One region of the Synechococcus sp. 60AY4M2 genome, then DNA from elsewhere that is predicted to be linked to it. Evidence: predicted binding sites of a transcription regulator. Region 1 holds the regulator's gene; the other holds the start of a gene.
The links. The regulator HrcA, encoded in region 1, represses chaperone genes, less so after heat shock. The targets are predictions, from matches to a motif close to TTAGCACTCNNNNNNNNNGAGTGCTAA.
Positions count from the first base shown of each region.

Region 2: the regulator HrcA is predicted to act here: its motif matches at 16,357-16,383, upstream of groES (co-chaperone GroES).

Region 1 covers NZ_AUMZ01000001.1:2,087,065-2,093,505, reverse strand. The annotation lists partial or broken gene tnpA (IS200/IS605-like element ISSoc3 family transposase) at 1-198, shown strand, start outside; partial or broken gene ureA (urease subunit gamma) at 337-603, opposite strand; gene SYN60AY4M2_RS09225 (heat-inducible transcriptional repressor HrcA) at 940-2,118, shown strand; gene tilS (tRNA lysidine(34) synthetase TilS) at 2,159-3,169, shown strand; gene SYN60AY4M2_RS09215 (SpoIID/LytB domain-containing protein) at 3,343-4,179, opposite strand; gene SYN60AY4M2_RS09210 (MFS transporter) at 4,258-5,547, opposite strand; gene yidD (membrane protein insertion efficiency factor YidD) at 5,751-6,032, shown strand; gene SYN60AY4M2_RS09200 (RidA family protein) at 6,056-6,441, opposite strand, start outside.
Region 2 covers NZ_AUMZ01000001.1:276,912-301,934, forward strand. The annotation lists gene psb28 (photosystem II reaction center protein Psb28) at 1-261, opposite strand, end outside; gene SYN60AY4M2_RS01190 (glycerate kinase) at 433-1,617, opposite strand; gene SYN60AY4M2_RS01195 (DUF760 domain-containing protein) at 1,704-2,099, opposite strand; gene gyrA (DNA gyrase subunit A) at 2,290-4,845, opposite strand; gene SYN60AY4M2_RS01205 (SulP family inorganic anion transporter) at 5,147-6,844, shown strand; gene SYN60AY4M2_RS01210 (DUF6671 family protein) at 6,912-7,751, shown strand; gene SYN60AY4M2_RS01215 (iron uptake porin) at 7,894-9,474, opposite strand; gene SYN60AY4M2_RS01220 (iron uptake porin) at 9,920-11,500, opposite strand; tRNA gene SYN60AY4M2_RS01225 (tRNA-Val) at 11,808-11,879, opposite strand; gene SYN60AY4M2_RS01230 (GuaB3 family IMP dehydrogenase-related protein) at 11,920-13,083, opposite strand; gene SYN60AY4M2_RS01235 (DUF429 domain-containing protein) at 13,239-14,066, opposite strand; gene groL (chaperonin GroEL) at 14,240-15,874, opposite strand; gene groES (co-chaperone GroES) at 15,965-16,276, opposite strand; gene SYN60AY4M2_RS01250 (PhzF family phenazine biosynthesis protein) at 16,520-17,332, shown strand; gene SYN60AY4M2_RS01255 (apocytochrome f) at 17,394-18,377, opposite strand; gene SYN60AY4M2_RS01260 (cytochrome b6-f complex iron-sulfur subunit) at 18,552-19,070, opposite strand; gene SYN60AY4M2_RS01265 (DUF3067 family protein) at 19,244-19,561, shown strand; gene SYN60AY4M2_RS01270 (ATP-binding protein) at 19,663-20,979, opposite strand; gene SYN60AY4M2_RS01275 (hypothetical protein) at 20,969-21,295, opposite strand; gene SYN60AY4M2_RS01280 (FAD-dependent oxidoreductase) at 21,325-23,196, opposite strand; gene metG (methionine--tRNA ligase) at 23,273-24,823, shown strand; gene SYN60AY4M2_RS01290 (hypothetical protein) at 24,827-25,023, opposite strand, start outside.

The sequences.
Region 1 (6,441 bases):
GTTCAGGTCTCGAAGCTGGTGAACAACCTGAAAACAGTCTCCAGCCGGTTGATTCGCAAAGAGTTCGCCACAGAGGTGGCACGGTTCTACAGCAAGCCTGTATTTTGGACAGGGGCCTATTTTGTTGCCTCTTGTGGTGGGGTCACCGTTGAGGAGTTGAAGAAGTATGTCGAGCAGCAGGCAACGCCCAGATTGTGAGACTCAGGGGCATTGAACCCCTTCGTCTCACCGCCTATCCTCCAGCCCGCCAAGCTGCGCTGTGGCGGGAGTACCCCGGAGGTTCTGATGGACAACCTCCTAAAGTCTCTGGGTCTTTGGGGGATCCTTAGAAAGCAGCTAGCGGATGGTTAACAGCTTGGTTTCGTCGGGAAAGGTGGCCTCTACTTGAATTTCCGGGATCCCTGGCATCACGTCCTCTCGGCTCAGCCACGTCAGACCTTCGCTCATCACCTGAGCAACGGTTTTCCCTTCCCGCGCCCCTCCAAGATAGCTGCGCTCAGGTAGGTCACCGCCTTGGGGTAATTGAGTTGGAGGCCCCACTGCCGCCGATCCCGAGCTAGCTGGACGGCCAGGTAGAGCAACCTCCTGGGGGGACAAGTACATGGAGCGACCTCGAAAGATACAAAACGATACAGAACAGGCAGCAGCAGGCTCACTTAGCCTAGAGTTGACTTAACACTTTAGTACCCCCTTTGGGCAAAAATAAGGATGCAGAGGCTACAGGGAGCTCCGCTTTTCTCGCCAAACCAAGAGCCTCCACCTCTTTCCACCTCTGCTGTTGCAATTTTCCGCGCCTGCAACCCAAGATGAAAGGGTAACAATAAAGTTAAAGAGAGAAGTAAAAGTTTATCTGATCCTCATTTAGCCCTAGCTTGGTTGACCTGAGATCCATTGGCTAATTCCCCTTAGCAGGTGTTGATTGGGTTCTTTTGAGCAGCCATGAAACTCGAACTGACTCCTAGACAACGGAAGATCCTGTGGGCAACGGTGCGCAGGTATATTGCCACGGCAGAACCTGTCGGCTCCAAAACCTTGGCCCAGTCCTACAACCTCGGAGTCAGCACGGCTACCATTCGCAACGACTTGGCCACGCTGGAGCAGGTTGGGTTGCTGTTCCAGCCCCACACCTCTGCCGGTCGGATCCCTTCTGACTTTGGCTATCGGGTCTATGTGAACGATCTGTTGAGCTCCGCCAACATGGATGGGATCCCGAACGATGCTCCCCAGCCGGAGCCCCATCCTGCGCTGCAGCAGTTGCTGGATCAGCTCAACCGTGAGCTGGGGGACGACCTCGATAGCTTCCTACAGAGGGTGGCACAGCTTTTGGCCCACTTGAGCGGTTGCATCGCCCTCATCACCCCTCCCCAGGGGCCGGTGGTAGCCGTTCACCACGTGCAGTTGTTGTCGGTGGGGCCGGGGCGGGTAATGGTGCTGGTGGTTACGGATTCCTATCAAACCCACTCGGCCTTGGTCAGCCCACCGGATTGGCCTGACGATCGGCGCGAGGATCTGGAAGATGAACTGCAGCTACTGAGCAACTTCCTCACCCTGAAATTGCGGGGCAAGACTTTTGCCGAGCTGCAGGATCTGAGCTGGTTGAAGCTGGATGAGGAGTTTCGCGCTTACAGCCATTGGCTGCAGCAACTGCTGCGCTCGGTAGTCCAACGCTACCTGCGGCCCTCTCTAGGACAGGTGTTCAGCGCGGGCATGACGGAGCTGATGCGGCAGCCGGAGTTTTCCCAGGCTCAGCGGATGCAGGCGGTGGCCCAGTTGCTCGAAGAGGGATCCGAGCAGCTGCAGGGGATGATCGGGCTCTATTCCACGCCAGGTTGCCTGTTCACGAGCGAAGCGGCTCTCTCGGCCCCGTCGGCCAGGGAGAAGGCATCCTCCAGCACCGCAGATCAGGATCCATCCCACAACGTTCCCGTGATCATCTACATTGGCAGCGAGAACCCGCTGGAATCGCTGCACCACTGCACGGTCATCGCCTCAGTTTATCGCCGCCGCTCGGCGCCGCTGGGGACGGTCACCTTGCTGGGGCCGACTCGCATGGCCTACGAGCGGAGCATTGCGGCTGTGCAGACGGTGGCCTCGCATCTCACTCGGGCCCTTGCCTGAGGGATCCCAGGTCTGGGTTGCCCCCGAGCAATAGCCAACTGTGGCCAGGCTTTCTCCTCTTCACTTGCGGGTTCAGTGTGCCATTCGCGAGCGGCAACTGCTTCGCCCCGGCCAGCGGCTGCTGGTAGCTTTTTCCGGCGGACAAGATTCTTTTTCCCTGCTCCAGATCTTGCGGGATTTGCAGCCGCGCTGGCGGTGGCAGATCTTTGTTTTGCACTGCGATCACCGTTGGTCAGCCGATGAGACGGCGTGTGCCCAGTTTTTGCAGGGATGGCTGCAACAGCAGGGCCTGCCCCACGCCGTTGAGACTGCCGATCCCATCCGCTGGGATGAGGCGGGGGCCAGGGCTTGGCGCTACCAGCAACTGGACAAATGGGCGCGCACCTGGAGCTGCGAGGCGGTGGCCACGGGGCACACGGCCAGCGACCGGGCGGAGACGTTTTTGTGGAACCTGCTGCGGGGCACGGGGGCTGCCGGCCTGGTCAGCCTAGATTGGCAACGGCGTTTGGACGAGCGGGATCCCACCTCCGCTTGGTTGGTGCGTCCCCTGCTGGGCCTTTCCCGCTGGGAAACGGAAGAGTTCTGCCGACAATACCAGTTGCCGGTCTGGCCGGATCGCAGCAACCAGGATTTGGCTCATGGCCGCAACCGCCTTCGCCTAGAGGTGATGCCCTATCTCAAGCAGCACTTTAACCCGCAACTGGAAGCGGCTTTGAATCGGGCGGCCACGCTGTTGCAGGCAGAGCATGAGCTGGTGGTGGCGCAAGCCGCCCAACTATGGTTGCAGGTGTACGAGCCGGCTTTGCCGGGGCTGCGACGGGATCCCTTGCGGGCTGCGCCCCTGGCTCTGCAGCGGCAGGTGATGTTCCAATTCTTGTCGCTGCTGCTGCCCCATCACCCGACTTTTGAGCAGGTGGAAGCCGGGATCCGGCTCCTGAAAGCAGGCCGCCGCAGCCGCAGCCCCGACTACCCAGGGGGTGGCTGGTTGGAGGTGAGGGGAGATTGCGTGGTCTGGGTTGCTGCTTCTCAGCCCGCCAGTTTTGTCCCCTAGGCCGGGATCGGCATGCCCACAAAAGCTCTTGGGCAAAGTTGTGGCTGCCCTATTTAGGTCCACTCCGGTCTTAACCAGAAGAAGCCGGCCAAGGGTGAACCCGGCCCGTTTGCGGCTGAAGGGCAACCTGGGGAGATGGGCACCCCTGGCAACCCAGAGCAAGGGGGAGTAGGTCAATCCGGCAACCGGCCAAACCTGACGCCGGGGTAGTAGTAGGCCAAGATTTGGCGGTAAGTCCAGCCCCGGCGGGCCAATTCTTGGGCGCCCCACTGGCTCATGCCGATGCCATGCCCGTACTTGGGATAGGGGCTAAAATCCGGCAGGCTTTTTAGGTAAGGGATCCCGCTCACCCCGACGGTTTGGCTGCCGGCGCTGGCGCTATACATGGCATTCACGAATTGCCCCCCATACACCATGACGATGCCGCGGGTGGCGTGTGTTGCTGCTAGGGCGGCTGCCGAGCGCTGCGACAGACCCCGATACACCTGGGAGCGGGTGTCGCTAAACACGTCAAACCAGCCGCGGGAATTGCGGTGGTGAAGAACATAGGTGCGGGCTGCCACCGCCTGGGCCTTGAGGGCCTCGGGCAGAAAGCGGGATCCCATCTCGGCTTCCACCACGCCGGCCACGTAGTCTTCCAGATCCACGTAATTGATGGCCAGCAAGCGGTTGTAGCCGGTCAGGAGCACTTTGCCAGAATACCAGCGGCCATCCACCGCCACCAGGCCACCCGCTTGCGGCTCGATGAACAACACCGGGCTGACCACCCCCTGCAGGCGCACCCCCTGAGGGCCGGGCTGGGCCAGAAACCCTTGCATGGGGGGCAACTCGGCCAGCACCTCTTGGCGGCTATTGGTCAGTTGGGCAGGGAGAGAAACCCCCACCACCAAAGGGGCGGTGGCATCGGCCAAGGCCACCCGCACCGTTACCCCCCAAGCGCTCTCGATCCATCCCCCTAAGGCGCCCACCAGCAGGGATCCCAGGAGGGCAAGCCAACCCCGTGCTCCCATCTGCCCAGAGTTCTTTTTTGTACAGCAACCCCAGCCTAGGATAGGGCAAATCGGACTTGGGGACAAAAATCAGGGTGCCTAGAGGGCAGGACGGGATCCCGTTGGCAGGGGAGGGGACGGCTGGGGCTGTTCCGAAGGGACAGGATCTGGCTGTCGAAACCGATCGGTTTCCAGGCCCAAGGCAAAGCGCAGGGAGGATCCCGGTCGCCCGTTGGAGAAGCAGAGAAAAGAGCCCAAGGAAGCCAACGCCAGAAGGGCGGCGTAGCCAAACATGGCCCGATACCCGAACCCCCCCGCCAGCGTGCCCAGGATCGGCCCCGCCAGCCCAATGCCCAAGTCAAAGCCACACATCACCAAGCTAAACAGGCGACCGCGCTCCGCCGGCTCAGAGCGATCCGCCACCAGGGCGGAGATCAGCGGGATCAAGGTGCCAAAACCCGACCCCACCACGATCCCGGCGGCGAGAAAAGCCGCAGCGCTGTCGGCAACCCTCAGGATCCCCATCGCCAGAGCATAGGTGGCCAGGCTGAGCGAGATGAACGGCCCCCGCCCGTAGCGGTCGGAAGCGCGACCAGCCAGCAGGCGCACGCCGAAGCTGGACAGGGCCACCGCCGTATAAAAAAGACCTGGATTCAGGGGAACTCCGGCCTCTTGGATCAACAGAGCCACAAACGTGGTCTGGGTGCCAAAGGCCAGGCCAACCAACAACATGACCCCGGCGAGAGAGCACACCTTCGGGCTGAGCACAAGGCCCCAAAACGCCCCATCCGAGGGCAGGGATCCCCAATCCCCACGGCGCTGCTCTCGAACCAATTGGGTACAGAAAAAGCCCACCAACCCCAGCAAAGCGGCGAAGAGAAACAGAGGGCCATAACCGGCCAGCTCCTGCAAAAAACCGCCCAAAGCAGGGCCGATGGCTACACCCATGGGATTGACCAAGCTCATGTAGCCCAAGATCTCGCCGCGTTTTTCTTCCGGGGCAAAATCCGCCACCAAAGTAACGTAGGCGGTGGCAAAAGCGGCGATGCTGATCCCATGAAAGGCCCGTACCAGCGCTATCCACGGGATCCAATCCCAAAGCCAGTACCCCAAAGGCGCCATCCCCGCCGCGCCCATGCCGATGAGCAACACAATGCGCCGACTGTGGCCATCCGCCAGCCGCCCCAGCCAAGGACGAAAAGCCAGCAGCCCAATCGAGAAGGCCCCCATCACCAAGCCCACCTCTTGGCTGGTGCCGCCCACATCCCGGACGTAGAGCGGCAGCGTGGGCAACAGCGCAGACAGACTGGCCCAAAAGAGCAGCCCGGCCACGAACAAAATGCCCAAGTTGCGCCGCTGTGCTGGCTGTAGCCGCCCAAATGCCCTCACGCCCACTCCTGATGAAACTCTTACAACCATGCCGAGGAGCAAAGCCGTCTCCACGGCATCCCCGAACAGAAGTATTACGAAATGTATATTTGGGTGGTGACTTTTTGGATCTTAACCTCTTGTCTGGAGCTGCGCAGGAGGGCAGACGTTAGCCTGGAAATGGCCTTTTTGTACGCTGGCCTATGGCGGAACGGTCGGATCCCTTGACTCGCGGTTTAGTTGCCCTGATTCGAGGCTACCAGGTGGCCATCTCCCCTCTGCTACCGCCTGCCTGCCGCTACTACCCCACCTGCTCCCAGTACACCCTGGAAGCCGTGCGGCGCTACGGTGCCATCCGAGGCGGTTGGCTGGGGATCCGCCGCCTCTGCCGCTGCCACCCTTGGCACCCGGGAGGCTACGACCCGGTGCCCGACTTGCCGGGATCCGCACCCGAGGAAAACGGTCGCCCCAGCCCAGATGGCCAACATTCTGGATCTGGGGGTTGAAGAGTTGCAGCTTTTAACCGCCGCTATCGGTAGCAGGCCACCGCCTCGATTTCCACCAAGGCATTCAAGGGCAGGCCAGCCACCTGCACGCAAGAGCGGGCCGGTGCCGGATCGGCGGCAAAAAACTCTCGATAAACCGCGTTCATGGCGGCAAAGTCTTTCATATCCGCCAAAAAAACGGTGGTCTTCACCACATTGGCCAAGCTTGTTCCCCCTGCTTCCAGCACGGCTTTCAGGTTCAGCAGCGCCTGCCGAGTTTGCGAGGCAACATCTTCCCCCGCCAGCTTGCCGGTTTTGGGATCCAGGCCCACCTGTCCGGCGGCGAATAGAAATGGCCCCGCAGCGGCAATGCCCTGGCTGTAAGGGCCGACAGGGGCAGGAGCAGCCTCGGTTCGCACCTCCTGCGGCC
Region 2 (25,023 bases), 1.8 Mb from region 1:
GCGCTCCCATTCTGCTTCTGTTTCCATGTCGTAGATCACTTCCAAGGCCTTGAATTCCCCGTTCAAGAACTTGGCTTTGATGTTGCGGGTGGTCAGCTCCCCTTCCTCGTCGATCATCCGCATGCCAAGGATGCTTTGCGTGTCGGACTTCAGCTCCTCAAAGCGAAAAATGGCGGATCCCCGCTTGCCGGTTTTGGATTTCAGCAACCGCACCTGCGTTGGCACTTCTGGAATACCGGGAGAAAACTCAATAGTGGCCATAATTTTTAAAAAAACTCATTCAAGTCATTATAGTTGTTCCAAACACGATGATTAAGACACTTTGTCGCTGACCCAAGCGATCCCCGCCCCTAGCGGCCCTCACCCCCAGCCCCTCTCCCAAGGGGAGAGGGGAGCTGGAGATCGATGGATAAGCTGTTTCCCAGCCATTTGCTAGGTGGGGATCGGATCCCTGGCCAGAAACTTTTTCAACTCCCAAGCGGCCATCTGCTCCAGGTGGTAACCGGCCTGGCGCTGCGCCTCGGCCACATCCGGGATCCGGTCACAGAGGGCAGCAACTCTAATGGGAAGGGGTCGGGCGGCCAAGTCGGCCCGGGCTGCCGGGGTGGCCTGGCCACAGAGAATCAGCAGGGGCTTCTGGGCCACCATGGCCTGCTCCAGCACCGCCCCCACTACCTTGCCCATGCTGCTCTGTTCGTCAAGGCGGCCCTCGCCAGTTACCACCAGATCGCAGCGGCGGAGACGCTCCGGCAGGGCCAAGTGCTGGGCCAAGAGCTGGATCCCGGACTCCAGGGTGGCGCCCAAAAAAGCCACCAATCCTGCCCCCAGCCCGCCGGCGGCGCCGGCCCCTGGGATCCCCTCCACGGCCCGGCCCAGATCCCGCTCCACCACCCTGGCCCACTGCTGCAGTGCCTGCTCCAATTGCCGCACTTGCTGGGGAGTGGCGCCCTTCTGGGGGGCAAAGACGGCAGCCGCCCCCAACGGGCCAGTGAGGGCGTTCTGCACATCGCAGAGGCCGCGGATGCGCTTGCCTTGCCAAATGCGCTGTTTAGGTGGCTCGATGCGCGCCAGGCGGGCCAGCTCCCCTCCCCCCCAGCCGATGGGATCCCCGGCCCCATCCAAGAGGCGATAGCCCAAGGCCTGCGCCATCCCCGCACCCGCATCGACGGTGGCGGATCCGCCCAGCGCTATCCAAATCTCGGCGATGGGATCCCGGCAGACGGCCCGCAACAGCTCCCCCAGGCCATAGGTGGTGGTGCGGGTGGGATCCCGCTGCTCAGGGGGCACCAAGGTCAGGCCGGCCACCTGGGCTACTTCCAGCAGCGCCCGCTCGCCTGCCACCCCGTACTCGGCCCAGACGGGATCCCCCAGCGGGCCAGTGACCCACAGCCCTCGTTTCTCTCCCCCCAGCGCCGGCAACAAGGTCTCCAGCGTGCCCTCGCCCCCATCGGCCAGGGGGAGTAGCTCCACCTTGGCCTTCGGCAAGACCTGGCGGATGCCCCGGGAGATGCTCTCCGCTGCTGCCTTGGCTGTCAGGGATCCTTTGAAGCTATCCGGGCAGATCAAAACCCGCCGAGGTGGGCGGCTGAACTCAGATCCCTGGTCTGGTGAACCCATACCCAGCATCAGCCCTAAAACGTCCTCGGCGGCAACAGAGAGGATGGATTGAACTTGGCTGCGGGCCCGCAAGGCTGAGCCCGGAGCTATTGGGCACTGCCCCCCTCCGCTGTTGGAGGTTGATCCGGTGTTGAAGGTTGGGGAGAGGGGACGGCGGCGGATGAGTTGCCCAAAGACTGCTCCAGGGCCAGACGCTGCTCCATCACCCGCAGAAAGTAGCCACCCATCATCGCCCCGGAGAGCATTTTTGCCAAGCTCTCGCGGTTGGTGATGATTTGAACGCCAAATTGGTCTGGCGGCAAACTGCCCACCAAGCTGCGAATGTTGTGGCCCAAGATCTCCAGCACCTCCGGCGACGAGTTGCGGGCGATGTCTTGAAAAACGCTGGGATCCTGAGACTGCAGATATTGCCAGAGGCGGTTGTTGGGGCTGGGCGTTTGCGCGGCCTCAAAACCAGGAATGAAATTGATCGGGCTCGACATGGAGTCACCAAGCTCCCCAAACACAGCAAATCTAGCCCAACTCGGAGCTGTTGGCCCCATTCCTTAGGCCTTCGCAGCTCCGCCAATTGGGCTATGTCAAACCTAACACCCGAGCCTCGCCGCCTTCGGTACGGGATCCCACCCCTTTGAGGCGGCAAATGCCGTACCTCGGGAGGCGCCGCCTCGGAGATCAACCGTCGGCCTCGGGGATCCCCTCTGCCGGCTCCTCTTCAGCTTCCGCCGGATCCCTGATAAACGAAGCGGGCACCACCGTCACTCCTACAATGCTGTCCTCCGGATCCAAGCGCTGCACCAGCACCCCTGTCGCCTCGCGAGACTGAGTGGGGATGGCCTTGGCCAACTGGCGCATGACAATGCCTCTGGCAGTTACCAACAGGATCTCGTCTTCGGCATTGACGATGCGCAGGGCAGCCAGCTCATCCGACTCCTGGCGGAACTTAGTGGCGATCACCCCCTTGCCGCCCCGGTTTTGCCGGCGGAAGTGGTCGATGGCCGAGCGCTTGCCCCGCCCTTCTTTGGTAATCACCAGCACCCAGGGGTTGGCCAGCCTCTCCCCCTCTCGCTCAGCGGCCATCACCGACTCGGCAAAGATGATGTCCATGCTGACGATGTCGTCGCCGGGGTTGAGGGTGATGGCCCGCACGCCGCGGGTGGCTCGCCCCAGGGGGCGCAGTTGCTCGTCATCTGCCCGGAAGCGGATGCACATGCCCTGGCGGGTCGCCATAACCACATCGTCGCTGGAGCGGGCGCGGCGCACCCAGCGCAGCTCATCGTTTTCCTCCAGAGAGATGGCAATCAGGCCGTTGGAACGCACATTGGCAAAGGCGCTGAGGGCCGTTTTTTTGATGTAGCCCGCTCGGGTGAGCATCACCAAGTATTCGTCGTCGCTGAACTCGCTCACGGGCACCATCGAGGTAACCCGCTCTTCCCGAGTGATGGGCAGCAACTGGACGATGGCGCTGCCGCGGGCGGTGCGGCTCCCCTGCGGGATCTCGTAGGCGGGCAGGGTATAGACCATCCCCCGATCCGTGAAAAAGAGGATAGTGTCGTGGCTGCGACAGGCAAAAAACTGCTCGATGGCATCGTCGTCTTTGATGCGGGCGCCGGCCTTGCCGCGGGTGGCCCGCCCCTGCACCTGGAACTCTTCAAGGTCCATGCGCTTGATGTAGCCCTGCTCGGTGAGGAAGATGACCGTCTCGCGGTTCTCGATCAGATCGGCAACCTTGAGCTCACAGTCTTCCAGGCAGAGGCGGGAGCGGCGCGGGCTGGCAAAGCGGCTCTTGAGCTGCTGCAGCTCTTCGCTGATGATCTGCATCACCCGCTCCCGGCGGGCCAAAATATCCCGCAAATCGGCAATTTGCCTCACCAAGTCTTCGTGTTCGGCCTGGATTTTCTCCGCTTCTAGGGCGGTGAGGCGGCGCAGTTGCATCTGTAAAATGCCATCGGCTTGCGCTTCGCTCAGGCCCAACGTTGCCTGCAACTCAGCTCGGGCTGTGGCGGCATCGGCGGCTCCGCGGATGAGGGCGATCACCCGATCCAACTGCCCCAAAGCCAAAAGGTAGCCCTGCAACAGGTGATCCCGCTCTTCGGCTTTCTGCAGCTCGTAGCGGGTGCGCCGCTCGATCACCTCTGCCCGAAAATCCAAGAAAGCCTGCAGTGCGTCCCGCAGCGTCAGGGTGCGCGGCTCGCCGTTGAGGATGGCCAGCATGTTGACCCCGAAGTTGCTCTGCAGGGGGGTTTGCTTGTAGAGGTTGTTGAGCACCACCTGAGGCTGAGCATCCCGCTTCAGCTCGATCACCACCCGCATGCCCTCGCGGTCGCTTTCGTCGCGGATGTCGGCAATGCCCTCCAGTTTTTTCTCGTTGACCAGCTCGGCAATTTTTTCAATCATGGCTGCCTTGTTGGTTTGGTAGGGCAGCTCGGTGATGATGATGGCCTCCCGCGTCGGTCGGCCCCGCTGCTCGATGGTCTCCACCGTGGCCACCCCCCGCAAGGTGATGGAGCCGCGCCCGGTAGTATAGGCTTCGCGGATGCCTTCCTGGCCCATGATCAGCCCGCCGGTGGGGAAATCGGGGGCCGGGATCCACTGCATCAGCTCCAGGCTGGTCAGGTTGGGGTTGTGGATGAGGGCGATCAGGCCGTCCACCAGCTCTCCCAGGTTGTGGGGCGGGATGTTGGTGGCCATGCCCACGGCAATGCCAGAAGAACCGTTCAACAGCAACTGCGGGATCCGCGCCGGCAGCACCAGCGGCTCCTGCTGGGATCCGTCGTAGTTGTCGATGAAGTCGACGGTGTTGGCGTCGATATCCTGCAGCAGGGCTTCCTGGGCAAAAGCGGTGAGGCGGCACTCGGTGTAGCGCATGGCCGCCGGCGGGTCGTTGTCGATGGAGCCGAAGTTGCCGTGCCCGTCCACCAGGCGCTCCCGCATGGAGAAGTCCTGGGCCATGCGCACCAGGGCTTCGTAAACCGCCTGATCCCCGTGGGGATGGTATTTCCCGATCACATCCCCCACGACGCGGGCGCACTTGCGAAAAGGGCGATCCGCCGTCAGGCCCAACTCGTGCATAGCGTAGAGGATGCGGCGATGCACCGGCTTGAGGCCGTCGCGGGCATCCGGCAGAGCCCTCCCGACAATCACGCTCATGGCGTATTCCAGGTAGGACTGCGCCATCTCCCGCTGCAGGTCGGTGGAGATGATGCGCGCGGTCAATTCGTTGTCGCTCATGGGTGGGGGTAGAGGTGAGGGATCCCGGTCGGCTTGGGCGCGGGCACGGTTCGAGGTTACAAAGCTGTCGCAGCAGCAATCGCCATTGCCGGCCAACGGTCGGCAACCCAGGAAACTAAAATAAAGTGCGCCTGCGTCTAGTCTACCATTGCCTTTTGCCGGGGCAGAGGGAGTTGCCCGGAGCTGCCCCCTGTCCCAAGGGGATCCCTGAAGACATTTATAGATAAAAATCTATCCTCTAATCGGGGCGTTATGGTAACGCTCAATGATAGGCTGCCTATAGCATTGAGGGCAGTGGGGCATGTTGGGCCAAGTGACGGGGCAAGGTGGGGGAGTGCTGGCTTGGCGTCGGCGTCTGAGCCTAGAAAACTGGCGTGGGGATCTCTTCGGTGGCCTGACGACGGCTATTGTCTCGCTGCCGATGGCCCTGGCCTTTGGGGTGGCTTCTGGTGCCGGGCCGGTGGCGGGCTTGTATGGGGCGGTGTGTGTGGGCTTTTTTGCTGCCCTGTTCGGCGGCACTCCCACCCTCATCTCCGAGCCCACCGGGCCGATGACGGTGATGATGACGGCAGTCATTGCCAAGGTTACCGCCAGCTATCCGAACCAGGGACTGGGGCCGGCCTTCACGGTGGTGATGGTGGGGGGCCTGTTTCAGGTGCTGTTTGGATCCCTGAAGCTGGGCAAATACATCACCCTTATGCCCTACAGCGTCATCTCCGGCTTTATGTCGGGGATCGGCTGGATCATGATTTTGCTGCAGATCCCGCCCCTTTTGGGCCACGCCAGCCAGGGGGGAGTGATCGGGGCGGTGCAGAACCTGCCGACCTACCTGCTCAATCTCAAGTTCCCGGAACTGGGGTTGGGGCTGCTGACCCTTGCGATCCTCTTTGGCTATCCCAAGCCTTGGCGAAGAGTGGTGCCGCCCCAGTTGGTGGCCCTGGTGCTGGGAACGCTGGTGGCCAACTTGTTCATGGCTGACTGGGATTTGCGGCGCATCGGGCCCATCCCCACCGGCTTGCCCCAGGTGCAATGGCCGCAGTTGCCCTTTGCTTCCCTGGCCAGCTTGGTGTTGGACGGGGTGGTGCTGGGCATGCTGGGCTGTATCGACACCCTCTTGACGGCGGTGATTGCCGACAACCTCACCCGCACCCGCCACGACTCCGACCAAGAGCTGATCGGGCAGGGGATCGCCAACCTGGTCTCCGGCTTCCTGGGGGGCTTGCCGGGGGCGGGGGCGACCATGGGCACGGTGGTGAATATCCAGTCAGGGGGACGTACGCCCTTGGCGGGCATCACCCGCGCCCTCATCCTCTTGATGGTGGTGCTGTTTGCCGCTCCCCTCACCCAAGGGATCCCGATGGCGGTGCTGGCGGGGATCGCCTTTAAGGTGGGGGTGGATATCCTCGACTGGAGCTTCCTGAAGCGGGCCCACCGCCTCTCCCTCAAAGGGGCAGCCATTATGTACGGGGTGATGTTCATGACGGTGTTCGTGGATCTCATCGCCGCCGTGGGGGTAGGGGTATTTGTGGCCAATTTGCTCACCATTCAGCGTCTGAGCGAGCTGCAAGCGGAAGAGGTGAAAGCCATTACCGATGCGGACGATGCCGTAGATCTCACCCCGCGGGAAAAGGAATTGCTGCGCCAGGGCCGCGGTCAGGTGTTGCTATTTTACCTGAGCGGGCCCATGATCTTCGGGGTTTCCCAGGCCATTTCCCGCCAACACCAGGCGGTGGCCTCCTGCCAGGCTTTGGTCTTGGATTTGTCCGATGTGCCGATGCTAGGCGTTTCGGCGACGCTGTCCTTGGAAAATGCCATCCGCGAAGCTCTAGATCAACGCAAACAGGTGTGGATCGTCGGGGCCAAGGGTCGGATCCGGCAGCGCTTGGAAAGCCTGCATCTGCCCTTGCCGGCAGAGCGATTTGTGGAGAGCCGGGAGGCCGCTTTGGCCGAGGCCGTCGCCCAGTTGGGCTTGCCGCTAGAACCCAGCCCCCTGGTTTGAGCCCTCCGATGAGCCCAACAAGAAAGCTGCAGACTTCGTTTGCCGGATCTGGGTCAGTTCTGGATCTATGCACTGGAAAGGTCGGGTTGCCTACTTGGCAACCCTGCATCGCAAAGAGCAGGTGATCGGCCCTCTCTTGGCCCACCACCTGGGGATCCAGGTGCAAGTGATACCTCTGGACACCGACCAACTGGGCACCTTCTCGCGGGAGCGGCCTCGGCCAGGGGATCCCATCCACACCCTACGCCTGAAAATTGAGAGAGCCCGCCAAGCTCATCCCGCCTCTTTGGTTTTGGCCAGCGAGGGATCCTTTGGCCCCCACCCCCAGATCCCTTGGATCCCTTGGAATCAGGAGTGGGTCATGCTCAGGGTTTTTGAACCCGGCGCGGAGCCCTTGGAGCTGGTCGGCTATGCAGAGAGCACCCAAACCAATTTCAGCCATCGCTGGGTGCAGAGCTGGGCAGAAGCGCTGGACTTTGCCCAAAGGGCGGGTTTTCCCCAGCACGCCCTGATCGCCCTCGACCGGCCAGAAAAGCCCCAGGTTATCCACAAAGGAATCCAAGACGAAGCAACCCTGAAGCAGGTGGTGGGGGAGCTGCTGGCTCGGCAGGGTGGCCTGCATCTGGAAACCGACATGCGGGCCCTGTACAACCCAACCCGGCTCCAGGTTATCGCAGCCGCCACCCAAAACCTAATCGCCAAAGCCCAAAGCCTGTGCCCGGCCTGCGGCACTCCTGGCTACTGGCAGATCCGCTCGGTCTCTGGACTGCCCTGCGGCCAATGTGGCGCCCCCACCCCCGTGGCCAAGGCTTGGGTATATGGCTGTGCTCGCTGTTCCCACACCCACACCGAGCCTGTGGCAGAGCCCTGGGCAGATCCCGCTCAGTGCGCCTTTTGTAACCCCTAACTTGTCTTGAGAAGGATCCCGGCGCCAGCTCCAACTCGATGTATTTCGGTGCAAGGGCAAGGCTTGGGAGACTTGCTATAAAAAAGGGATCCGCAGTGGCGGATCCCTAAGTTGTTTTTAACCTAGGCAGGACAGCAAGGGGTTAGAAGGTAAACACTGCCCGCAGAGCGCCCACACCAATGGTTGGGTCGTTGTCCCCAGGTAGAGCACCATTGGGGTTGCTCACAAAGTAGGCTGCCGGGGTAAGGGTGAGGTACTCGTTCACCGGGAAGCTGTAGTAAACATCCACAATGAACGGGCGGGTATCCCAAACTCCTTCATTTTTGGTGGTCACAATTGGCTGGCCAAAAACCACACCCCCTTGAGCACCCTCAATGAACAGATCTGGGAAGGCAAAGCCAAACAGCCAGCCGTTGAAGTCTTCGTCGCCCGGATCGATGGTGCCCGCCGGTACCACGTTGGGCAGGTTATAGTCAACGTTGCCCGCCGTAAACCAGCCAGACGCAATAATCCGCGGGGTAATCTCCCAGTTGGCAGCCACAGAAAAGGCGTTCACCCGTGCAGAGGTGGACACATTGGTTACTCTCAGAGGGCCACGGAAAAGAGCTGTACCGTTGGCCAAGAACTCAGGGCCATCGTTTGCCGTCTGCAGATAGGTACTGGCAAACTGCAGGTAAATCTCTAGATTTTCATTCGGCAGGAAGCCCAGCTCTACCGCGTGGGCACTGTCGCTACCGGTTATACCGCTGTCGCCGAAGCCCTTGCCCAAGGCTTGAGCGTTCCTGGTGCTGTAGCTGTAGGCCAAGCGCAGTTGATCGGAAAGGCGGTAGCGGAAGCCAAACAGAGCTCCACCTGGCACATCCGCCGTGGAGTTGGGAGCATCAGCAAAGTCGGAGAGAGCTTCGAAGGGTGTGCTGTAGTTGAATACATCGAACACACCTGAGCCAACGATACCCGTGTAGATGGTAGCTGCTCGGTTGAAAGCTGGGAATTGGTAGATCAGCTTGGCCAGGGTGAAAGTGCCGCCGCCACGGCCGCCAAACTCAAGGCCGGGATCCCCATCAAAGAACTCAGTCACAGCATCGCGAGCTTGGAGACGAATGCGCAGGCGATCGCGACCCACAAAAGAAGCATCGAAGTTCAAGCGTACCCGATAGGGAAGAGTCATGTTGGCTTGGTTTTGCTCTGCCACTACCTTCCCATCAACAACTCTGTCTTCCGTGAGAGCGCTGCCTACAACAGCGGCGATGACTTGGGCATTCAACTTGGTAACCGGGTTGAAGACCTTCCCTTTCAAATCAGTAACATCGGCCTCCAGGGCATCCACCCGCCCGCGTAGGGCTGCCAGCTCAGCAGCAAATTCCTCTTGCAAGCGCTGCAGAGTGGCCACGTCTTCCTTGGAGACTTTGTCGGCCAAACCGGCTGCAATCAACTCATTGATGCGATCCAAGCAGGCGTTCATACCGGCGGCAAACTCAAAGCGAGTCATGGCCCGGTTGCCGCGGAAGGTGCGGTCAGGGTAGCCGGCAATACAACCGTAGCGCTCCACCAAGGATTGCAGGGCTTGGAAGGCCCAGTCGGTGGGCTGCACATCCGAAAGCTCAGAGATGGAGGTGACCGGCCCGGTAGCTTGGGCATAAGCCACTCCAGGGGTCAGAATCGCTGCTGCACCCAGAGTGCCGGCCAGCAGCGTTTTCCAGTAGTTCGCGTGTTTCACGGGCATGTTTCTCTCCTTGTTCTTTTCCTCACACCTTTTTGGCTGTAGGGATGTCTTCTAGAGGTAACCAATTGCCTAACTCAAGAACAAGTCTGGCAACTGCGGACTTCGGTGAAGACATGATGTGGAGATTATGATACAGCCGAAGTCCACATCCTCTTGCTGTCCGGCCTGCCCTACAGTTAATGCGGTGTCCCCACATCTGTGGCCAAGACATGGGTATCTGTTCCCGCCATTCTCACACCTACACCGAGCCTGTGGCAAAGACCTGGGCAGATCTCACGCAGTGCGCTTTTTGTAGCCCATGGCCTCGTCTTAAGCTCAACCTCAAGCTCTTCAATGTCAGCATCCTTATCCCCACAGAGGAGTTGATTATTCTTATTCAATGAAGGGATCCAACCCAGTGGATCCCTACTTAGCAACTTGGATGTCAGCGCAGGGATTTTAAGAACTAGAAAGTAAACACAGCTCGCAAAGCCCCCACGCCGATGGTTGGGTCGTTGTCTCCGGGTCTGCCGCCATTGGGGTTGCTCACAAAGTAGGCAGCAGGCGTTAGAGTAATGTACTCGTTGACCGGGAAGCTGTAGTAGACGTCCACAACGAAGGGGCGAGTATCCCACACTCCGTCGTTGTCTGTGGTCACGATTGGCTGCCCAAATACAATCCCGCCTTTGGCACCCTCCACAAAGAGGTCAGGGAAAACAAAGCCAAAGAGGAAACCATTAAAGTCTTCCTCTCCCGGATCAACAGTACCAGCCGGTACCACATTGGGCAGGTTGTAATCCACATTGCCAGCCGTAAACCAGCCAGACAAGGTAATGCGAGGGCTGATTTCCCAGTTGGCTGCGACTGTAAAGGCGTTTACCCGCGCAGAGACATTGACCTGCGTTCTTCTTACCGGTCCACGGAAGAGACTTTTACCCGTGGCCAGGAAGGTGGGGCCGTCGTTCGCCTGCTGCAGGTAGGTGGAAGCAAATTGGAGGTAGAACTCCAGACCCTTTGTCGGCAAGAAGCCCAGCTCGACGGTGTGAGCGCTATCATCACCTGTTAAGCCACTATCGCCAAAGCCTCTCCCCAGAGCTTGACCTCTTCTGGTGCTGTAGGCGTAGGCTAAACGAAACTGGTCGCTCAAACGGTAGCGAAAACCAAATAGGGTTCCGCTGGGCACATCTGCCGTAGAGTTGGGAGCATCGGCAAAGTCCGACAGGGCATCAAAGGGCGTGCTGTACTGCAGAACGCTCGACACTCCCGTACCCGTAATGCCCGTGTAGATAGTAGCAGCGCGGTCGAAAGCAGGGAATTGATAAACCAGCTGGGCAAGGGTGAAGGTACCACCTGCACCCCCCTGGAAGCCAACGCCTGGGTCACCCTCAAAGAAGGTAGTAACCGCATCGCGAGCTTGTAGGCGGATACGCAAGCGATCCCGGCCAACAAAGGAGGCATCGAAGTTCAGGCGTACCCGATAGGGAAGAGTCATGTTTGCCTGATTTTGCTCGGCTACCACTCTTCCTTGTACGACCCGGTCTTCTGTAAGAGCGCTACCAAGAATTGCGGTAATGACCTGAGCGTTAAGCTTGGTAACTGGGTTGAAGATCTTCCCTTTCAGATCGTTAATCTCAGCCTCTGCCGCATCCACCCGCCCGCGCAGGGCTGCCAGCTCAGCAGCAAATTCCTCTTGCAAGCGCTGCAGAGTGGCCACGTCTTCCTTGGAGACTTTGTCGGCCAAACCGGCTGCAATCAACTCATTGATGCGATCCAAGCAGGCGTTCATACCGGCGGCAAACTCAAAGCGAGTCATGGCCCGGTTGCCGCGGAAGGTGCGGTCAGGGTAGCCGGCAATACAGCCGTAACGCTCGACCAGCGATTGCAGTGCTTGGAAAGCCCAGTCAGTGGGCTGCACATCAGAAAGTTCAGAGATGGAGGTGACGGGCCCAGTAGCTTGGGCATAGGCCACTCCAGGGGTCAAGACTGCTGCTGCACCCAGGGTGCCGGCCAGCAACGTTTTCCAGTAGTTCGCGTGTTTCGCGGGCATGTTTCTCTCCTTGTTCTGTGTCCTCACACCTGTCTCGGCTGTGGCGATGTCTTCTAGAGGTAGTCAACTGTCTAACTCAAGCACGAGTCTGACAACTGCGGACCCTCGAAAAACATGGTACAGCCCTGTTTCACATCGTCTACCACTTTACACACTTTTTCTTTTTGAATGAGACTCAACGTGAGGCTCAACGGCGGCAGACGCTCCAGGCCCCATACCCATTACTTTACCTCAGGGATCCGACCCTGACTAGCGGGTGCACGCCAAAGCCGAGACAGAGCTCCTAAGTCGCGGGCTGAAGCGGGGATGGGCGGTACCGGACTCGAACCAGTGACATCCTGCTTGTAAGGCAGGCGCTCTACCGCTGAGCTAACCGCCCTGGGGGATCCCAGCTCACCGAGTCTAGCATTGCCGGGAGGCTATTTCCCCATGCCCAGGCTCTGCGCCTTTTGGTAGACCTTTCCCTCGGTCAAAAGGGAGGGGGCAATGCAGATCTCCACCTGGTGCATTTCTTTGAGGTTGGCGGCGCCCAGGGTGGCCATGCTGGTGCGCAGGGCGCCCCAGAGGTTGTGGGTGCCGTCATCGAGGCGGGCGGGGCCGCACAAGATCTCTTCCAGGGTGCCGGTGGATCCCACGCGGATGCGGGTGCCGCGGGGCAAGATGGGGCTGGGGGTAGCCATGCCCCAATGAAAGCCGCGACCGGGGGCCTCATAGGCGCGGGCCAAGGGGGATCCGATCATCACTGCGTCCGCTCCACAGGCGATGGCCTTGCAAATGTCGCCACCGGTCACCAATCCCCCATCGGCAATCACAGGGACATAGGTGCCGGTTTCCGCCAAAAACTGCTCCCGTGCAGCGGCACAGTCGGCAATCGCTGTAGCCTGTGGTACCCCCACCCCCAACACGCCGCGGGAAGTACAGGCAGCGCCAGGGCCGATCCCCACCAAGACACCGGCAGCTCCGGCCTGCATCAGCTCCAGAGCGACATCGTAGGTAACGCAGTTGCCCACCACAACAGGAATGGGCATCGACCGGCAAAATTGGGCCAGATCCAGCAGTTCCATGCCTTCGGGAACCTTGTGGTGAACGGAAACCACCGTGGCCTGAACGAAAAACAGATCCCCCCCGGCTTCAGCCACCAGGGGGCCATATTCAGCTGCGTGGGCGGGCACACAGCTAGCGGCCGCGATGGCGCCGGCCGCTTTGATTTGGCGGATGCGCTCTTGGATCAGCTCCGGCTTGACCGGCTCGCTGTAGAGGCGCTGCATCAGGGGAACGAACTCGTCTTTGCCGACCGCGGCAATCTGATCCAGCACCTCATCGGGATCGGCGTAGCGGGTTTGGATCCCGTCCAGGTTGAGCACGCCCATTGCCCCCAGCTTGGAGAGCAAGATGGCCATCTTGACGTCCACCACGCCGTCCATGGCGCTGGCGATGATGGGGATGGGCCGTTGGATCCCTCCCAGGGTGAAGTGGGTGTCCACCAAGCTGGGATCCAGGGTTCGCCTGCCCGGCACCAGCGCAATCTCATCCAGCCCGTAAGCGCGTCTTGCCTGCCGATTGCGCCCCAGTTGTGCGTTCATTTCCCTCCCCTCTGACAGGATCCCTTCTTCCTATCATGCCGCCAACGTGTGATTTGAGACTAGCAAGAGCCGGGTTTTCCCTCCGGTTTAGCTTCGCTTGTCTCTGCCTCAACGGAAGTCTGGCCGGTCTGGCAGAAGCCATACCCTCGCCCGAGTTAAAGCCCTTGTGGAGTTTCCGGCGAGGAAACAGGGCTCTTCCCTTGCAATGAGGGGGGCAGGGGAGTGAAAATGTGGCCTTCTTGCAGGTTGCCGAAGCTGTGGCAGCGCTCGGATCCCCAGCGGAAGCCGTAGAGGGCGATGTAGGCGCACATTAAGGCATCGACTTGGTCTTCGTAGTTTTTGAGTTGGCGGCCCCTAAGGGATCCCACCTCCACTTGGAGCAGGGGCTCGTGGCCTTGCAGAGACGGATCGGCGCTGGCCAAGGCGCGCAGATGTTGCTGGTACAGCCGCCACGCCTGTTCTCGTTGCAGCCAGGTGCGGCGGGGACGCGCTTTGTAGGGGAGGCTGCGGCTGAGGCCAAACAGGCTCACCATGGCGCTGTGGGGGAAGACTTCGGTGATCTGCCGGGCCAGGGATCCCTGCTCGATGCTGGCCTGCTCGCGAAAGCCATAACTGGCTAGGGCTTGCACCAAGGCTTCCCCTCGCACCTGGCCGTTTTTGGCCAAGAGGCGGCGGTTGGCCGGGTGGGCGCCAGCGGCATAGGCGCGAAACACCCGGTTCAGCTCGGCTTCCGCCCGCCGCTGGCCGCTGGGGTTGGGGACGCGCAGGGGGGCATCCACCGCCACCAGGCAGGGATCCCCTCCCGCTTGGGCTTGGATGTAGTCCACAATCTCCTGGTCGGTTTGCAAGAGGCGGTTGTCCCGCAGGTGGCCCGTCAGGTTCGGGGCTTGGGGATCCCCGCTCTCAACCTCCAGCGTTGCCACGCCAGAGGGGTTGCGGGCCGACCAGGCCAGGTCTAGGCCAATGCAGATTAACCGTGCCACGCCGCCTTCTCCTTCCGTTAGTAGGATGGCTCGCCCTCACCCCCCGGACGCCTGGGAGAGGGAAATGCCCAAGAATAAAGGGATCCCAGCCGGGATCCCGGAAGATGGTTGCTCTGACAAGGCAGCAGACTTTCCGCTAGCTGGCGAAGCCTCTGCCTCTTCCTGCCCGAAGATTAGTAGTCGTAGTCATCCACGCCGCCGCCACCGCCAGCGGGCTTGTTGCTCTTGGGCTCCGGCTTGTCCACCACGATGGCCTCGGTGGTGAGCACCATGCTGGCAATCGAGGCGGCGTTTTGCAGGGCAGAGCGAGTGACTTTGGCCGGGTCAACGATGCCCGCCTCAAACATATCCACATAGGCGTCGTTCTGGGCGTCGTAACCCACCGTGAAGGGTTTCTCTTTCACCCGCTCCAGCACGATCGAGCCGTTCTGGCCGGCATTCTCGGCAATGCGGCGCAGCGGAGCGCCCAGCGCGCGGGCAACCAGCATGGCCCCTACCAGCTCATCGCCGGACAAGTTGGCCTGCGCCCACTCCGTTACCGCCGGCATCAGGTGCGCCAGGGTAGTGCCGCCGCCGGGGACGATCCCCTCTTCCACCGCCGCCTTGGTGGCGTTGATGGCGTCCTCCAGGCGCAGCTTGCGATCCTTCATCTCAGTTTCGGTGGCCGCGCCCACTTTGATCACCGCCACACCGCCGGAGAGCTTGGCCAGGCGCTCTTGCAGTTTTTCTTTGTCGTAGGTGGAGTCGGTTTCTTCAATTTGGCGACGGATTTGCTCACAGCGGGCTTTGACAGCCGCTTCGTTGCCTTCCGCCACGATGGTGGTGTGGTCTTTGGTTACCGTGACGCGACGGGCCGAGCCGAAGGAGTCGAGACGGGCGTTCTCCAGCTTCAGGCCGCGCTCTTCGCTGATGACCTCACCGCCAGTGAGGATGGCGATGTCTTCCAGCATGGCCTTACGGCGATCCCCAAAGCCAGGCGCTTTCACCGCCACCACGCTCAGCACGCCCCGCAGCTTGTTCACCACCAGAGTGGCCAGGGCTTCTTTCTCGATGTCTTCGGCGATGATCAGCAGCGGACGACCGGCGCGGGCCACTTGCTCCAGCACCGGCACCAGGTCTTGTACCAGGGTGATTTTCTTATCGGTAATCAGGATGTAGGGGTTTTCCAGAACCGCCTCCATCCGCTCCGTGTCGGTGACGAAGTAGGGGGAGATGTAGCCTTTGTCAAAGCGCATCCCCTCCGTCACTTCCAGCTCAGTGGTCATGGACTTGCCTTCTTCCAGGGAGATCACCCCTTCGCGGCCCACTTTGTCCATGGCCTCGGCGATCATGCGGCCCACTTCCTCATCGTTGCCGGCGGAAATGGCCGCCACCTGGGCAATGGCTTTGGAGTCTTCCACCGGGCGGGCATGTTCGGCGATCTTGTCCACCAGGAACTTCACGGCTTTGTCGATGCCGCGCTTGAGGGCAATCGGGTTGGCGCCGGCGGCCACGTTTTTCAGCCCTTCTTTAACCATGGCGTGGGCCAGGACGGTGGCGGTGGTGGTGCCGTCCCCAGCCGTGTCATTGGTCTTGGAAGCCGCCTGACGGATCAAGGAGACGCCAGTGTTTTCAATGTGGTCTTCCAGCTCGATCTCTTTGGCGATGGTTACCCCATCGTTAACAATTTGGGGTGCGCCAAACTTCTTCTCCAGCACGACGTTGCGCCCTTTGGGACCCAGGGTAACGGCTACGGCTTCTGCCAAAATATCCATGCCGTGCTCTAGGGCGCGGCGGGCTTCTTCACTGAAGATGATTGATTTGGCCATAGTCAACCTCTCCGATGCAAATGCAGGTAAGGGTGAAACAGAGTCTTAAGGATTCAATCGTTCGTTGAACTGCTGCTGAATCACTGACTATTACTGAACAATGGCGAGAATGTCCCGCTCGGCCAACAGCACATATTCATCGCTGCCCAGCTTGACTTCGGTTCCGGCATACTTGGAGTAGAGCACTTTGTCGCCGGCTTTCAGTTCCATCGGGATCAGCTTGCCCTCGTCGTTGCGCTTGCCAGGGCCAACAGCAACCACTTCCCCCACCTGGGGCTTTTCCTTGGCAGTGTCCGGCAAGAAGATCCCACCTGCGGTTTTCTCGTCCTGCTGAGCGATTTTGACCAGCACGCGGTCGCCCAGCGGCTTCAGGGTAGAGACGTTAAGAGCTACTGCAGCCATGACGAATGTCCTCCGTGATCCTAAAGCACGAAGCTGAAGTTTTCATTTCCATTAGTTCCACTTCCCCGAAGGGAAGCGACTTAGCACTCTCGACTTACGAGTGCTAGTTTATCAGCCAACTTTCTGGCCTGACAATAGCCTCTGTCGGTGGGATCCCGCTTTTGGCGGGTACGGTCGGGGTGCGGATCCCCCTACTTCTGGGCCTGTTGTGGGATCATGGCCTGAGGTAGGTTGGGCAAGCAGGTGCGGATCCCGTTGTTTCAAGTGGATGCGTTTACGGCAGTGCCTTTTAAGGGCAATCCGGCAGCGGTGTGTTTGCTGCCTCAGGAGCTGCCGGCAGCTTTGATGCGAGCAATTGCGGCGGAGAACAATCTGTCGGAAACGGCTTTTTTGCTGCCCCAGGGATCCGAAGGCGAGGTTCCCCACTATGGGCTGCGCTGGTTTACTCCCACCACGGAGGTAGAACTCTGTGGCCATGCCACGTTGGGCAGCGCCTATGTGCTCTTGACCGAGATTCACCCGGAAGCTCAGGGGGTGGCCTTTTCCACCCGCAGTGGCCGGCTGCAGGTGCGGCGGCAGGGGGAGCGGCTGGCGATGGATTTTCCCGCCCAGTTCCCGCAACCCTGGCCGGAAGGCCAAGAGCAGGTGGCTGCGGCATTGGGGATCCCTCCTCTGGAGTTGTACCGCGGCAGCATGGGGGTAGCGGTGCTGACTTCGGCCCAGCAGGTGCAGCAGCTGCAGCCGGATTGGGAGCGGGTTCAGGCACTGCCTGTTTCTGGGTTGATCGTCACTGCCTCGGGAGGGGATCTAGAAGACCAGCCAGATTTTGTCTGTCGTGTTTTTGCCCCCCAGTTGGGGATCCCGGAGGATCCGGTGACCGGGTCTGCCCAGTGCCTGTTGACACCCTATTGGTCGCAGCGCCTGGGCCGGACTGAGCTCAAAGCCCGCCAGCTCTCGGCGCGGGGAGGCGAGCTGTGGTGTCGCGATCTCGGCACTCGGGTGGAGATTGCCGGGCAGGCGGTGCTGGTGATAGCGGGAGAGCTGAGGATTCCCTAAAAAAACACCCCGGCTGGCTCCGAGGTGCTGGGAAGACTCTCGCGAAGAATAAGTGCGCAAGCTAGCCCAAAAGTTCTGCCGCCTGGATGAGCTCCACTTGCTTTTTCTTGAGCACTAGCAGAAGCTGGGTGATGGCCACCGCTGCCAGGAAGGCCACCAACCACTTCACCCGTTCCGGGTTCTGCAGCACCAGATCCCGCTCCACTTGGCCAAAGCCGCCCACGTTGGGGTTGTTGGTAACCGGATCCCCTTCTTGGACGCTGTCGCCAATGTTAACCACCAACTCCGGCCCCGGCGGCACCACCAAGTGCTTCAGTCCGCCTTCAGTCTCGAAGCTGAGCACCCGCGTGCCCGGCAACTCGTATTCGGGCGGCACCAGGGCGGCCAGCTCAGGCGGCAGATCGCTGAGGTCAGATTCGATGGTGGCGATGCTTGTCAGACGACCCGTGGCAGGAGCGCGGAAGACGTTGTTGTTGCTGAGGCTGCCATCGGGGTTGATCTGGCCACGACCGCGGTTGGCGCCAATGTAAACCCGATATTTCATGAAGGCCACGGAGGGATCCTCCTTCGGGTCAGGGGCGACCACCGGGAAGACGATTTCCTGGTGCTGCTCGCCGGGCAGGGGACCCACCAGGAGAATGTTGGGCTTCTCGTCGCTGTAGGGAGTGATGTAGGTCTCAGCGGTTTCCTGGCGCTGCTCCTCCGTCATCTCCTCCTCGGTGGCCAGGCGGAAGCCTTCTGGCAACACCACCACAGCGCCAACGTTCAAGCCGCCCTTGCTGCCATCCGCCAACACCTGTTGCTTGCTCAAGTCATAGGGGATCCCGACCTTGATGGTGAACACCTGGCCCGGGGTAACTGCCTGCGGCACTTCGGCACGGGCAGGCATGGCGTTCAGGTGGCAGTTGGCACAGACGATTTTCCCGGTGGCCTCGCGCGGGTTGTCGTAGGCCATCTGGGCGTAGTACGGATAGGCTGCTGCCGGAGGGGATCCCGTCCCCAGCAACAGCAGCAGCGCACACAAGGCCAAGTAAATTCGCTTCATAAGTTAGCTCAGAATCTCAATCAAAATTCTCGCAAGCCCTTTGGGGCAATCTCCTCAAAGCTCACAACTCATGCTCTAGCCAGGACTAGCGCAGCAACCTCTCTGGCCTTTTCCCCCACTTCTGACCCGGCTGTGGCCCCTTACAGGGGTCTCTCTGGAGCCTATCGTAACGCCTCAGGCCTCGCGGAAATCGGGGCCTTGCCAGGGGCTGAAGCGAACGTTGTCGCCGTCCACCGTGGCGCTCACCAGCTCCAGGGAGCGGGGAGCCGGCCCCCGGATGACCTTGCCGTTGGCCGCGTACTGGGATCCGTGGCAGGGGCACTTGAACAGGTTTTCCCCCGCGTTCCAGGGCACCACACAGCCGAGGTGGGTGCAAACCGCGTTGAGGCCGTAGTTGGCCACCGCCCCGTTGTCGATCACAATGTAGGTGGGATCCCCCTTCAAGCCTTGGGCCAGCACGCGATCCGTGGCGGCGTGAGTGGCCAACAGCTCACTGACGCTGATGGGCTTGCCGAGAGCATCTTGAGCTATCACACCTTCTCCTGCCCCACCGGAAGAGGGCGGAATAAAATACTTCACCACCGGGTAGAGGGTGCCCACCACCACCACCCCCACCGAGCTGCTGAGGAGGGCATTCAGAAAAACCCGCCGGCTCATGGGGGGTGCCTCGAAGTTGCTAACCGCTTCCGTCATAATGGCCAGTACAAACCTGAGAAGTTTTAATGTTCGTTGACAAACGACATCATCCTAACCGAGCTCCTTGGCTAATATCATTAAGAAATGCAAAGCTAAAGGAAGTGCAAGGGAAGAGGCGGCGGTTTTTCTGCTGCGGCCCAGCTCAGTCCCAACCCAATCCGAGCCAGACCATGACGGGATCCGACTTTCAAGCTTTGCTGCGGGAGAAGTGGGGCTATTCCTACGACGTGCAACTGCGCCGCATGGGGGGCAGGGTGGTTCTGTTGGTGATGTGGCGCTACCTGGAGCAGCCCTCTTTCCCCTTGAGCGAAGCCGAGTATCTGGCTCGCCTGGAGTCTGTCATGGCCCATTTGCAGGCGTGGGGCGTGTGGGAAGCGGTGCAGCGAGAAATTGAGGCTACCCGTCAGAAACCCCGCATAGGCAAGGCGGTGGCCATTCCTTTGAATTTGCAAGGGGTGGGAGAGCGCGCCTCCGAGTGGCTGCTGTAGTCTTCCTCGCCCCCGGCTCTTCCCTGAAGGGGAGTTTGCAATTGCAGCAACCGACAGGTTCGTCCCTATGACGAAAACTCCAGACCTCAGCCGGCCTGCGGCTATCCAACTTCCACCAGGCCGGCCTGCAAGGCATGCAGGAACTGGCGGGCGGTGCGACCGGAAAAGCCGTTCTGCTGTTGCGCCCAGAGGAGGGCTTGGCGGCGCAAGGTATCTAAAGGGTGCGGGAGGCCCAGCCGTTGCGCCAGGTGTTCTACCGTGGCCAGGTAGTCAGCTTGGCTAAAAGGGGTGAAGGTAAGGGTAAGGCCGAAGCGATCCCGCAGCGACAGCTTTTCCTGCACCGTATCCCAGGCGTGGACCTCTTGATCTTGGGGACTGGGACGATCGCCAAAAAACTCGCGGATAAGGTGGCGGCGGTTGCTGGTGGCGTAGAGACGGACGTTGGGCGGTGGTGGAACAAGATCTCCTTCCAGGAGCACCTTGAGCTGCTTAAACTCAGTTTCGTCGGCCTCAAAGGAGAGATCGTCCACAAACAGGACAAAGGGCAGCCCCCACCCTCCCAGATCTGCCAAGATCTGAGGCAATTGACCCAAATCTCCCCGTCTCAGCTCCAAAAGGCGCAGCCCCTGGGAACCGTAGCGGCGCAGCAACGCCTTCACCAGCGAAGACTTGCCGGTGCCCCGCGCCCCATAGAGCAGCACATGCAACGCCGGATCCCCCCGCAGCAGGGCTTCGGTGTTGGCAGCCAACTGCCGTTTCTGCCGTTCATAGCCGTAGATCTCTTCCCAGTCGGGCAAGTCGGGAGTGGGGATCCCCTCTAGCCCTGCCGGCCCCCAGCGAAAGGCCCAATAGCGGCCACAGAGCCCCACCCCCGCTCGGCGGTAGTGGGCGATCAGCGCCTCCAGGCTCAGGCCCCAGTCGGCAAAAGAGCGCGGATCCCAGCCAGGGCTCTCCCCTTCCCCATCCGGCCAAGGGATCCCCAGGCCCAGCGCCCGCATCTGCTCGGCAATGGTCTCCTGGCTATCGGCCAGGATCTGCAGGCAGCGGAGATCGTGGCGGGCCGCTTGCACAAGGGGGGCTGGGATCCCTTGGGGTCGAAGCGCCGCCCGCGAGAAAGGGTTATCGGCCCAGCGGATCTCTCGGATTAGCCACTCCCGCCAGCTCAAGCCCTCCTGGGCCAAAAGCTCAAACCAGCGTCCGTAGGCTCTCCAGCAGGGCAAGGGATCCCCGCTCATCAACTCCTGGGTGAGCTCCTGCCAGGTCAGGGCCAAGGGGTGGGCGCAGATTTCCCGAAACACCAGCAGCTTAGCCGCCGCTTCCGCCGCTTCTTCGAGGGGGGTCATCGCTTCAAGTCGCTCTAACTTGGCGTTGTCAAAGGGGCTGGGGGTGAGGGCCGGCCCAGAGCGCTTAGCGGGCATTGTCCCGCCGGCCCAGCTCGTAGAGGCCACCGCCAACGCAGGCAATCAGACCCCAGGAGACGGCCCAGCTGTTGCCCAAAGAGAGTTCGGTGAGGGCCACCACCACCGCTGCTGCCAGCAAGAAAGGAAGGACGCTGAGCAAAGAGGCCAGAGCTCCGCTGGGATCCCAGGCCAACTGTTTTTCCCAACCCTCCTGCAGGCGGCGGTGCAGCGGCGACAAGCCCCACATCAGCCCCAGACTCCACAGGGCTGTGGCCGCCCACAACGAAGGGCGGATCGCCTCCAGTCCCCCCAGTTCAACCCCCATAGCATCCATCGGCCAGCTCCCAACCTTGCCTTTCTAGGCTAGCGAGATTGGGCCCACTCAGTGGCGGTGATGGTGGTGCCGGGAAATTGGATGGGATTGCCCAGGCTCTGGATCTGGGCCTGGAGAGCCGGCAACAGCCGCAAGTCCAGCAGCGGCTCGCGCAGGATCTCCGCCGGGATCAGATCCCGCTCCAGGGCAAAGTGGGCCGTGTGGCCGGCGGCTGTGCCGATGGCCCATTCCACCGGGTGCACCCGATAGGAGGCGCTGGCAATGCGGCTGGTGGCAATGTTCTTGTTGCCGGCCAAGAGGTTGTCGATGCGCTGGGGGATCAAAGCCCGCAGTGGGATCTGGTAGGGGTAGCTGGGGGCCTGGGCATCCTGGTTGTGGCTGGGGGGCAGGGAAAAATCCGGCAATAGACAATCGTGAAAGTCGATGGGGTACTGGCCCACCCCCACCGAGTCGTAGAAAATAAAGGGCCGCCCGCGATTGAGCTCCGATTCTCGCGTGGTGATATCCGACTCGTAGATGGTAAATCCCTGCGGGTAGGCAGGGCTGGGCCGACCGATGATGCGCCGCGACTCGCGAATGTAGGGGTACTTGGAAAGGCCGCTGGCAGTTCCCATGGGGCTATCGGGCCCCCGCAGGTAGGCATAGCGCAGGTAAAAGTCTTTTTGAAAGTCGGGATCCGCCTGCTGCAACAGAAAATCCGTCCGCCCCGCCACCAGCCAGTAGAAAAAGCCCTTGGCATGCTGCTCGGCCCGCCGCAGCGCCTCCACCCGCAAGCCCCCCATCCAGCCGCCGGGATCCAGTTGGCCTGAGGCTTGCAGTTGCTCGTGGGTGAGAATCAGGTTCATCTCCGGCCCGGTGATGCGCCAGTCGTTGCCCCAGGTCCAGTTTTGCATGGATTGATCCCCCACCCGGATGGCCTCTTCCCCAAAGCCAAACACCTGGCCGCGGATGCGGCGGTAGGTAAAGACCATCCCAAAGTTAAAGCGTGGATGTTCAAAGCTGTAGTAGGGGCCGTGCAGCGGGTCGTTGTAGAACTTGGGCTTGATGGGCACCTGCGGCACAGCAGAGCGCTCCATAACAAAGGTGTAGGTAAACCCCTGGGTGCAGTAGGGATCCCTGTAGGGCTTGGAGCTGGGCTCCCAGCGGCTTTCCCCATCCGTGCCGAGGCGGTAGGGCACCCGCGCCAGCGGCAGCAGCTCGCCGGTTTCGGTAGCATCGATAACCACCCAGGGCAGGGTTTTGCCTTGGCGTTCTGGCGGCGGCTCAAAGCGCAGGATCTCTTTGTCCCAATCCTCGGTGGGCTCTAGGCGGTAAAAATTCAGAAAGTAGCTGGAGAGATCCCCCCGATTCTCCGGCTGGACGCCGGCGTGTTTGGGGATGTTGCGGATGGCCTGCACGCTGCGGATTTGGTAATCCTCGATCTGCAAGTCCTTGACCACCGTCTCGGTAAACAGCCGCAACTGCCCCGACTGCAGATAGGGATCCACCATCTCCCGCAGGACCTGGTGGCCCACCTGGGGCGAGAAGCAGAGCACACTCACCCAGCACTTGCCGGGATTGGGATCACCGCCGTACTTTTCCCGCACCCGGCGGCGAAACTCTCTATAGCCCTGGGGAAAGATCTCGTTTTCCCGCTGCAAGGGCCGCTCATCCAAAGCCGAGACCCCCTGGGCGCTCACCTGGCCGCCAATCCAGTCGGTGATCTCGGTCATGCACACCTGTCGGCCCAGTTGCAGAGCCTCGTAGGCCGCTGCCACCCCCCCCAGCCCGCCCCCGGCGATGAAGATCTCACAGGGGATGCGGGTTTCCGACAAGGGCTGGGCCAGAGCCGCCCCGGCGCCCAGGATCCCGGCCCCCACAAGGCCGCCGCCCCATCCCTTGAGGTTGAACAGAAGTTTCATCCCACCTCCGCCCCGTAACTGGGCCTGTCGGACTTTCCGGCAACTTTTATCATGGGGGAAAGCGCTGCGAGTGCTCATGCCGAATTCCACCTTCGTCATCACCACGCCGATCTACTACGTCAACGCTGCCCCCCACATCGGCAGCGCCTACACCACCCTGGCGGCGGATGCCATCGCCCGTTACCATCGCCTGCGGGGCAAGGATGTGCTGATGGTAACGGGAACCGACGAGCACGGCCAGAAGATCCAGCGCACCGCCGAAGAGCGCGGCCTTCCCCCGCAGCAGCACTGCGACGAGATCGCGGCCCAGTTTGCCCAGCTTTGGCAGTTGCTGGACATCCGCTACGACCGCTTTATCCGCACCACCGACCCTCGCCACAAAGCCATTGTGCGGGAGTTTTTCCAGCGAGTGTGGGATCGGGGGGATATTTTCGTTGGCCGGCAGCAGGGCTGGTACTGTGTTGCCTGCGAGGAGTTCAAGGACGAGTCAGAGCTCTTAGAAGGCGGATTTTGCCCGCTTCACCCCAACAAAAAAGTGGAGTGGAAAGACGAAGAAAACTACTTTTTTCGCCTCTCTCGCTACCAGGAAAAACTGGAAGCCCTCTATGCGGAGCACCCGGAGTTCATTCAACCAGAAAGCCGCCGCAATGAGGTGATCAACTTTGTCAAGCAGGGCCTGCGGGACTTCTCCATCTCTCGCCCCAGCGTCTCCTGGGGGATCCCCTTCCCGGCGGATCCCAGCCAAACCCTTTACGTCTGGTTTGATGCCCTCATCAACTACCTCAGCGCCGCCGTGGATCCCGAGGACGAGCCGACGCTGGAAAACGCCTTGCGCCGCTACTGGCCTGCCGACGTGCACCTGGTGGGCAAAGATATCGTCCGCTTCCACGCCATCTACTGGCCGGCCATGCTCATGTCGGCAGGGCTGCCGCTGCCCAGACAGATCTTTGGCCACGGCTTTCTCACCAAAGATGGCCTCAAGATGGGCAAAAGCCTGGGCAACACGCTGGATCCCTTTGAGCTGGTGCAGCGCTACGGTGCCGATGCCGTGCGCTACTATTTCTTGACTGAAATTGAGCTGGGCAAGGATGGAGACTTTAGTGAGGGCCGCTTCATCGAGGTTCTCAACGCTGACCTAGCCAACGACCTGGGGAACCTGCTCAACCGCACCCTCAATATGCTCAAAAAATACCAGCCCGACTACCGCATCCCCGCCGTCGAGATCCCTGCGGATCACCCCCTCAAAACCCTGGCCGAGCGCCTGGCCCCGACAGTGGCCGACGCCTACGAGCGGCTGGATCCCAGCTCTGCCGCCCGCAAAGCTCTCAGCTTGGCCCAGGCCAGCAACAAATACCTCGACGAGCAGGCCCCCTGGACGTTGCACAAACAAGGGCAAAGCGAGCAGGTGGCCCAGATCCTCTACGCCGTTTTGGAAAGCGTGCGCTGGGTGGCCGTGGCCCTTTCGCCCATCATTCCCAACCTCAGCCTCAAGATCCTGCAGCAGATGGGGTTTCCTTTGCAGGATGTCGCACAACTGCGCTGGGATCCCGATGCCCGTTGGGGCCGGCTTCCGCCTGGGCAAGAGCCCCAACCTCCTGTGCCCGTCTTCCAGAGAATACTCAAGTAGCTCCTAAGAATTGGCGGCATCGGGTTGGGAAGGCTGGGATCCCTCTGGTGTTGCCTTGCCGGCGGAAAGACCCATATCTCCCAAGGAAATGCTTGGCACAGCAGCAGAGAAAGAACGGCCAGCCTGGCCCGAGCGCAGCTGAGAGTTACCCATGGCGGTGGGGGGAGTCTCGCTGGACAGCGCCTGCCAGGCCGCCCGTA